2 regions of the Spirillospora sp. NPDC048819 genome follow, and region 1 is predicted to be linked to the other one. Evidence: riboswitches for the same ligand, from Rfam matches in the RefSeq annotation. Region 1 holds a riboswitch; the other holds the start of a gene.
The links. A riboswitch is a leader RNA that binds a small molecule or an ion and turns the genes downstream of it on or off. The one in region 1 is predicted to bind ZMP and ZTP.

Region 1 (4,379 bases):
TTCACCGAACCCGCCGTCGCGATCATCAAGCACGCCAACCCGTGCGGCATCGCGGTCGGCGCGGACGTCGCCGAGGCGCACGGCAAGGCGCACGCCTGCGACCCGCTGTCGGCGTTCGGCGGGGTGATCGCGGTGAACCGGCCGGTCACCGTCGCGATGGCCGAGCAGGTCGCGGAGGTCTTCACCGAGGTGCTGGTCGCGCCCGCGTTCGAGGACGGTGCCCTGGAGGTCCTGACCCGCAAGAAGAACATCCGGCTGCTGCGCTGCCCGCAGGGCCCCGCGAATCAGGCCGAGTACCGGCGGATCGACGGCGGTGTCCTGCTGCAGGGCGTCGACCGCGTGGACGCCGCCGGCGACGACCCGTCCACCTGGGAGCTGAAGGCCGGCGCCGCCGCCGACGAGGCAGTGCTCGCCGACCTCGCGTTCGCGTGGCGGGCGGTCCGCTCGGTGAAGTCCAACGCGATCCTGCTGGCCGCGGACGGCGCCACCGTCGGCGTCGGCATGGGCCAGGTCAACCGCGTCGACTCCGCCAAGCTCGCGGTCGCGCGGGCCGGGGCGGAGCGCGCCGCGAACGCCGTGGGCGCGTCCGACGCGTTCTTCCCCTTCCCGGACGGCCTCGAGGTGCTGGCCGAGGCGGGCGTGCGGGCGATCGTCGAGCCCGGCGGGTCCGTCAACGACGACAAGGTGATCGCCGCCGCGGAGAAGGCCGGAGTCAGCCTCTACTTCACCGGCGTCCGGCACTTCTTCCACTGACCGGCCGCCGAGCAGACACCGATCGGGCGTGGACCCGGTGTGGCGGAGAACACCGACACATCGGGTTTGAGCTGTCGTCTTCACGGTTCGGTGCAGGTAGCCTCGGCTGGGCCGCGCCTCATGACCGCTTCTTGACTCCGGCGCGACCGTTCCGTTGTTGAAGGGCTGGCGCGATGGATGTGCTGTTGTCGCTCATGCTGGGCGTGGTCTACCGGGCGGACACGCTGCTGATGGAGTCGCGGCAGATGATCGGCCTGGTCGCCGCCTTCCTCGCGGCGGTCCTCGCCGCCCAGCTCGGCTGGCACGGCACCGACCGCCTGATCGCCTGGCGGCAGGGCTCCTCCGAGGACTGATCGGCCGCCGATGCCCAGGTCGTCCCGGCGGCGGGACGGTTCAGCGGAGCCGGGCCCGCAGCGCCTCGGCGGCGGCCGGCCATTCGTCGTCGGTCATCCCGTAGGCGGCGGTGTCGCGGATCGACCCGTCCTCCCGGATCCGGTGCTTGCGGTGGATCCCCTCGAACGTCGCCCCGAGACGCTCGATCGCCGCACGTGACCGCCCGTTGCTCGCGTGGGTGTGCCAGCCGACCCGGATCGCGCCCAGCTCGTCGAACGCGCGCCCCATAAGCAGCAGCTTCGCCTCTGTGTTGATGCCGGAGCGGTGCCAGCGCGCGCCGAGCCAGGTGTGCCCGATGCACAGTGACCGGTGGGACGGCGCGACCTCGTAGTACGACGTCGTCCCGGCGACCTCCCCGGTCTGCGCGTCGATCTGCGCCCACGGCAGCCGGAATTTCTTCTCGCAATGCGCGAGGGCCTTGCCGACCATCGCGCGCATGTCGTCGGCGGTCGCGGGCTGCCGCTCGCTCAGCCACGTCCAGACGGCGGGGTCCTTGGACGCCTCGAACAGCCCCTCGGCGTGCTCGGGGGACAGCGGCTCCAGCCGGACGTACCGCCCGCTCAGGACGGGGCGCTCGAACCATTCGTGACGCGTGCCATGACTCATGCGGATCACGCTAGAAGCACCGGGGTGGCACCCGGCAGAGCCACCTGACGCCGATTTCCGCATGCCACTCGGCCGAGGGCGGGCGGGATACCATGGATCCTTCACGCGACTGGCGCGGTCAAGGTGGATCACCACCGGGGAGCGAACGACAGTCCGGACACCGCGCGCCTGGGTGGACGGGACTCCATGGCGGCCGGGCCCCGAGCCGGGTCCGGGCCCCTGGCGAGACCCACGCGGAGGAACGCATATGACGGCACAGATTCTGGACGGCAAGGCCACGGCCGCCGAGATCCGCTCGAACCTCAAGGTGCGCGTCGAGGCGCTCCGCGACCGCGGCGTGACCGTCGGCCTCGGGACGGTCCTCGTCGGCGACGACCCCGGCAGCCACTCCTACGTCAACATGAAGCACCGCGACTGCGCCGAGGTCGGCATCGAGAGCATCCGCCGCGACCTGCCCGCCACCGCCGCCCAGGACGACGTGGAACGCGCCGTCGCCGAACTGAACGCCGACCCGGCCTGCACCGGCTACATCGTCCAGCTTCCGCTGCCGAAGGGCCTGGACGAGCAGCGCGTGCTGGAGCGCATCGACCCGTCCAAGGACGCCGACGGCCTGCACCCGGCGAACCTCGGGCGGCTCGTCCTCATGCAGCCCGGCCCGCTGCCGTGCACGCCGAAGGGCATCATCGAGCTGCTGCGCCGCTTCGACGTCCCGATCAAGGGCGCCGAGGTCACCGTCGTCGGCCGCGGCATCACCGTGGGGCGTTCGCTCGGCCTCCTGCTGACCCGCCGCACCGAGAACGCGACCGTCACCCTCTGCCACACCGCCACCCGCGACCTGGCCGAGCACACCCGCAAGGCCGACATCGTCGTCGCCGCCGCCGGCGTCCCCGGCCTCATCACCGCCGACATGGTCAAGCCGGGCGCCGCCGTCCTGGACGTGGGCGTGTCCCGCGTGGACGGCAAGCTCGCCGGGGACGTCGCCGCCGACGTCTCGGGCGTCGCCGGCTGGGTCGCGCCGAACCCGGGCGGCGTCGGCCCGATGACCCGCGCGATGCTGCTCGCGAACGTCGTGGAGGCCGCCGAGCGGCAACTCGCCTGACACGCGGAGGCCGCCACCGGCACCCCGGTGGCGGCCTGCGCCGACACTGCTCCGGACGGAGCCGCGCCGTCACCTGCGCGGCCCCGCACGGGCCGGTTCAGCGATCGCCCTCGTGTCGCGCTGCCGGAGAGGGCGATCGCAGGTTCACCTCAGCTCGCCCTCCGTCCCGCCGTGCTCGGCGCCGCACGGTTCGGACCGGTGACATGGCCGTGTCCCGCGCCCGCCCTGCGGGTCTCGGCCGTGCCGCGGACCCCGGGGACCCGCCCGTCCATCGGCGGGCGGCCCTGCGGGACGTGCACCGGCGGCAGCGGCCGGACGAGGCCCATGGCGATGACCTCGTTGGCGAGCCGCGTGCGCCGGTTGGCGCCCTCGGGGATCCGGAACTTCTGATAGAGGCGCAGCAGATGCTGCTTGACGGCCGCCTCCGTCACCACGAGCTCGCCGGCGATGTCGCGTGCCGTGGCGGGGGCCACGAACGCCTCGTCGGAGAGGGCGGGACGGCAGAGCGAGGTCAGCACGTCGACCTCGCGGCGGGTGAGCTCGGGTGCGACGGCACGCCGCAGTTCGACGTCCGGGTCGACCTCCTCACGGGGGATGCCCCCCATTCGGCAGCGCGCCGTGCCGAAGCTGACGACGTCACCGTCCTCCAGGACACGGCGGGCGATCGGCCTGCCGTTGACTCGGGTCCCATTGCGGGACAGGCCCATGTCCACCACGTAGACGTACGGACCGCGTCGGACGATCTCTGCGTGCAATCGGGACACACTCGGGTCGTCGAGGCGGATGTCGACTCCTCTCCCTCTCCCGACCGTCGTAACGTCGGGGCGCAGCGGCACCACCAGCCCGCTGTCCTCGATCCGCATGAACGGCCCCTCCACGGCAGTCCTCCCAGCTAGTTAGCGACCCCTGTCTGCCGGGTTACCCGGGCGCGTGACCGTCACACCCTCCTACTGGCGAGTAGCACCGATGGCGCAGGGCATTCGGGCCTCTCGGGCATCCCTGTGCCCCCTCGCGCCCCACCCGCTTTTCCGTCCCGTCCGACAAGCCGGACACCCGCGGACCTGCGGATGATCACCGCGATGTGCGCCGAGGCGTGAAAGCCGCCCGCCGCGAGAGGTCCATCGGACGAGTCGTGCCGGGACCCGAATGCCTATACCGTGGAATCAGCCGAGCGGAGCTCGTCCTTTGTGAATGGTGGCGGGTGGGGGCTGGAGGACGGACCATGAGCACCCAGGTGCACCGGCGGCGGCGCAGGGCGCCGCGCCGCAGAGGCGCCGCGCCGCACTGGCTCGCGCAGCTGCCGTACCTGATCGTACTCAGCGGCGTCGGCGCCGGCCTCACCCTCTGCGCCTTCAACTACTTCCGCAAGGGGTCCGGCCTGATGGCGGCCGCGCTGCTCATCGGCGCGCTCGCGCGTCTCCTGCTGCCGGAGTCCCAGCTCGGCCCGCTCGCCGTCCGCAGCAGGTCCATCGACTGCTGGACGCTCGTGATCCTCGGCGAGATGGTCGCGTTCGTGTCGCTGAGCGTC
Region 2 (4,379 bases), on a different contig from region 1:
CGAGCACCGCCGCCAGCGCCACCCCCGTGACCGCGGCGACCCGCCTCGCCCGCCCCCGCGTACGCCGGCCCTTCCCGCGATGCGCTCCACTCAAGGTCGACCTCGACTCCCCGCCCGGCGGACACCCCGCGCCAGAAACTGTGAGCCGCCCATTGTCGGGACACCCCAGCCCCAACCGCATCGGCGAAATCGCCTGTTTGTTTTGCAGTTCCCTTGGCGTCGGGCCCTAGAGGGCCCTCCTTCGGCGGGAACTGCGGGTGCGATCGCTGCATCGCTTCGGCTCGCCTTGCGGCTCGCTGCGCGATCAGGTTTCTCGCAAGCTCGAACCCTGCCTTCGGACGCGATCGCGATGGTTTGGGTCGTCGCGGGTTGAGGCAGTGGCTGGGGTCGCTGACACGGTGGTGTTCATCGCAGTGGCCTGGCGTCGCTGGGGGTGCGGTCGCTGCATCGCTCCGGCTCGCCTAGCGGCTCGCTGCGCGATCAGGTTTCTCGCAGGCTCGAACCCTGCCTTCGGACGCGATCGCGGATCCCGGGGTTGTCGCGTGGCCGGGGCGGCGGCTGGTGTCACTGACATGGTGGTGTTCATGGCACTGGCCCTGGGCGTCGCTGGAGGTGCGGTCGCTGCATCGCTCCGGCTCGCCTGGCGGCTCGCTGCGCGATGAGGTCTCTTGCTTCGCTTGGGACCTGTCTTCGGGTGTGGTTGGGATTGCGTGGGTTGCGTTGTGGCTGGTTTCGCTGGGGCGGGGGCGTTGTCGAATATTCTTCGGGGGAGTGGGTGTTTGGGCGCGGTTGGTGCGTGAGAGTTCGGCGTGGAGGGGGAGTTCCATGGACGCCATCGATCAGGCGATCTTGCGGCGGTTGCAGCGGGACGGGCGGCAGACCAATCGGGAACTGGCCGAGGCGGTGGGGATCGCGCCGTCCACGGCACTGGAGCGGACGCGTGCGCTGCGTTCCCGTGGCGTCATCACGGGATTCCACGCCGCCGTCGACTTCGAGCGGCTCGATCGAGGTGTGCAGGCGCTGATCTCGATCCGGATCCGGCCGCAGTCGCGCGAGGCGATCGAATCGGCGCGCGACGGCATGGCCGCGATGCCCGAGGCAGTCGGGGTGTTCGTGGTGACGGGCAACGAGGATCTCCTCGTTCACGTGGCGGTGCCGAGCACCGCTTACCTGCGTGACTTCGTGCTCGACCGGCTGGCGCGGCGCAAGGAGTTCGTGGACGTGCGCACCTTGGTCGTCTACGACTACGTCCAGCCGGTGGAACAGTCCGAACTTCCCATGGCGGAGCGGCGTGAGGGCCGAACGTCCTACACCTGATCTTTGGCTTGAGGTGTCGGTGGTGAACGATCGGCGGTCAGCAGCGGGCTGACCGCATGAACGTCGGTTCGTCGCGGTGCGGCCCGCATTTTCTTTTAGCGTTGCGAGCATGTACCGACGAAGCAATCCTTCTGGGACGCTGCTGGTGCTGGTGGCGGGGGTGCTCTGGGGGACGGTCGGGCCGGCGCAGGTGATGGCCGGGTCGTCCGCGAGTCCGGTGGCGGTGGGCGGGGCCCGGATCTTGTCGGGCGGCCTGGTCCTCGCCGCGCTGGTGCTCGTGACGAACCGGCGGGCGTTTCTGTCGCTGTCGCGGCGGACGTGGGCGCCGGTGGCGGCCGCCTCGGCGGCCACCGGGACGTTCCAGGCGGCGTTCTTCAGTTCGGTCGACCGGACGGGCGCGGCCGTCGCGACCGCGGTCGTGTTCGGGCTCGCGCCGGTGTCGACGGGGCTGTGTGAACGGCTGGTGCTCGGGTCCCGGCTGAGCCGGCGCTGGTGGGCGGGGACGGCGTGCGCGATCGGCGGTGTCGCGCTGCTGATGGTCCCCGGCACGGCCGTCCACGTCGACCCCGCCGGGATCGTGCTGAGCCTCCTCGCGGGGACGTGCTTCGGCGTCTACACCGTGTCGGCCAAGGTCCTCACCGGGCGGGACGTGGGGATGGCGGCCGCCGTGTCGGTGACGCTGCTCGCCGGGGGAGCGGCGCTGCTGCCGTGGATGATCACTGGACTGCCGTCCCTCGCGGCGCCCCGGTCGGCGGCCCTCGTGGCCTGGCTCGGGATCGCCGCCACCGCCGCCGCGTACATGTGCTTCGTCACCGGCCTCGGCCGCGTGACGGCGGCGGCCGCCGGGACGCTCAGTCTCGCCGAGCCGCTTGTGGCCACGGGCCTGGCCATCGCCGTCCTCGGCGAGCGGATGTCGGCGCCGGTCGCGGCCGGGTCGCTGCTCCTGCTGGGCGGGCTGTTCGTCGTCTCGTTCCCGGCGCGGCCGCCGCGCGGGCGGGCGGCGGCTCGGTATGATGGCGCCCACGCGACTGGCGCAGTCAAGGTGGAGACGACCACCGGGGAGCGAAAGTAGTCCGCACACCGCGCGCCTGGGTGTACGGGTCCCCTTCGCCGGGGTGCCCGAAGCCTCGGCGCGAACAGCGCGGAGGCTCACGATGCACGAACCGGCCGTATCCCGTCTGCAGGACCAGGACCCCGAGATCGCCGGGCTGGTGGAGGCGGAGGCCCGCCGCCAGTACGAGAAGATCCGGCTGATCGCGTCGGAGAACTACGTGTCGCCGGCCGTCCTGGAGGCCACCGGGTCCGTCCTGACCAACAAGTACTCCGAGGGCTACGCGGGCAAGCGGTACTACGAGGGCCAGCAGAACGTCGACCCGATCGAGCTGCTGGCCATCGGCCGGGCCAAGGAACTGTTCGGCGTCGAGCACGCCAACGTCCAGCCGTACTCGGGGTCGCCCGCGAACCTCGCCGTCTACATGGCGTTCCTGGAGCCCGGCGACCCCGTGATGGGCCTGTCGCTGCCGATGGGCGGCCACCTCACGCACGGCTGGTCGGTGTCGGCCACCGGCAAGTGGTTCAGCCCCGTCCGGTACGACGTGCGCGCCGACACCGGCCGGGTCGACATGGACCAGGTGCGCGACCTGGCGCTCAAGGAGCGGCCGAAGCTCATCTGGTGCGGCGGCACCGCGATCCCGCGGACGATCGACTTCCCGGCGTTCGCCGAGATCGCCCGCGAGGCGGGCGCGGTGCTGGCCGCCGACATCGCGCACATCGCGGGCCTGATCGCGGGTGGCGCGCACCCGTCCCCGGTCGGCCACGCCGACGTGATCACCACGACCACGCACAAGACGCTGCGCGGACCGCGCGGCGCGATGATCATGTCGACGGCCGAGCATGCGAAGGCGATCGACAAGGCCGTGTTCCCCGGCCTGCAGGGCGGCCCGCACAACCACACGACGGCCGCGATCGCCGTCGCGCTGCGGGAGGCCGCGCAGCGGGACTTCTCCGGGTACGCGCGGCAGATCGTCGCGAACGCCAAGGCCCTCGCCGCGGCGCTGCTGGAACGCGGCTACGACCTGATCTCCGGCGGCACAGACAACCACCTGATCCTGATCGACCTGACGAATAAGGGCGTCGCGGGCAAGCCCGCCGCGCAGGCCCTCGACCGCGCCGGGATCGAGCTGAACTACAACGCGGTCCCGTTCGACCCGCGCAAGCCGTTCGACCCGTCCGGGCTGCGGCTCGGCACCGCCGCGATCACCACCCGCGGGCTGGAGGAGGCGCAGATGCCGCAGGTCGCGGCGTGGATCGACGAGGTCGTGCAGGCCGCCGCCAAGGATGACGAGACGGTCGCCCGGCGGGTCGCCGGCCAGGTCCGCGAGCTTCTCGCGTCCTATCCGATGCCCGGCTGGACGTCCACGCCCTGAGCGCCGCGCAGAACGGTGATCATGCGCCAGGCTTCGGGGTCGGTGAGGGCCACGGTGTCCGCTCCGGCCCCGAAGTCGCCGTACTGCGCCGCCTTCTCCAGGCCGCCGGCCACGCGGATCGCGGCGTCGAGTTCGGTGGCGGACCAGAAGCGGTAGGGGACGACGTCGCGCAGCACGCGTACTTCGTCGTCGCCGGGGGGTCGTCCTCCCGCAGTGACGCCGCCCCCGCCGTTGATCGTCATCGTGACGTGGTCGTCGGCGATCTGCGTCACCGGGTCGAGCCGGTCGCCCGGCTCGCCCCAGCGCACGCTGGCGTGGACACCGTCGCGCTCGACCGTCCAGCCGGTGCTGACGGTCGGTTCGCCCAGCCGGTCCCGCGGATGTGACATCTCGACGATGTAGAGGCCGCCGGGGGACAGGTGCGCGGAGACGCGGCGCAGGTGCGCGACGAACGCGTCCAGGGTCATCAGGTGGGACGTGGAGTCGAGCATGGTCACGATGAGATCGAACCGGCGGCCCAGATCGAACCGGGTCATGTCGTCCCGGACGACCTCGACCCTGACGTTCGCGCGGCCGGCCTCGCGGGCGGCGTAGGCGCACATCTCCGGGTTCAGGTCGAGCGCGGTCGCGGCCAGG

Region 2: linked by a shared signal. The riboswitch ahead of glyA (serine hydroxymethyltransferase) and the one ahead of AB0C35_RS23160 (bifunctional methylenetetrahydrofolate dehydrogenase/methenyltetrahydrofolate cyclohydrolase) in region 1 are both predicted to bind ZMP and ZTP.

Annotation. Positions count from the first base shown of each region.
Region 1 covers NZ_JBEZGN010000017.1:138,745-143,123, reverse strand. Annotated here, with positions in the region: gene purH (bifunctional phosphoribosylaminoimidazolecarboxamide formyltransferase/IMP cyclohydrolase) at 1-753, shown strand, start outside; gene AB0C35_RS23170 (hypothetical protein) at 927-1,106, shown strand; gene AB0C35_RS23165 (GNAT family protein) at 1,147-1,752, opposite strand; ZMP/ZTP riboswitch at 1,848-1,933, shown strand; gene AB0C35_RS23160 (bifunctional methylenetetrahydrofolate dehydrogenase/methenyltetrahydrofolate cyclohydrolase) at 2,000-2,851, shown strand; gene AB0C35_RS23155 (FHA domain-containing protein) at 3,001-3,714, opposite strand; gene AB0C35_RS23150 (DUF3017 domain-containing protein) at 4,074-4,379, shown strand, end outside.
Region 2 covers NZ_JBEZGN010000014.1:120,726-125,104, reverse strand. Annotated here, with positions in the region: gene AB0C35_RS20530 (substrate-binding and VWA domain-containing protein) at 1-94, opposite strand, end outside; gene AB0C35_RS20525 (Lrp/AsnC family transcriptional regulator) at 826-1,317, shown strand; partial or broken gene AB0C35_RS20520 (EamA family transporter) at 1,427-2,227, shown strand; ZMP/ZTP riboswitch at 2,332-2,418, shown strand; gene glyA (serine hydroxymethyltransferase) at 2,472-3,743, shown strand; gene AB0C35_RS20510 (class I SAM-dependent methyltransferase) at 3,710-4,379, opposite strand, start outside.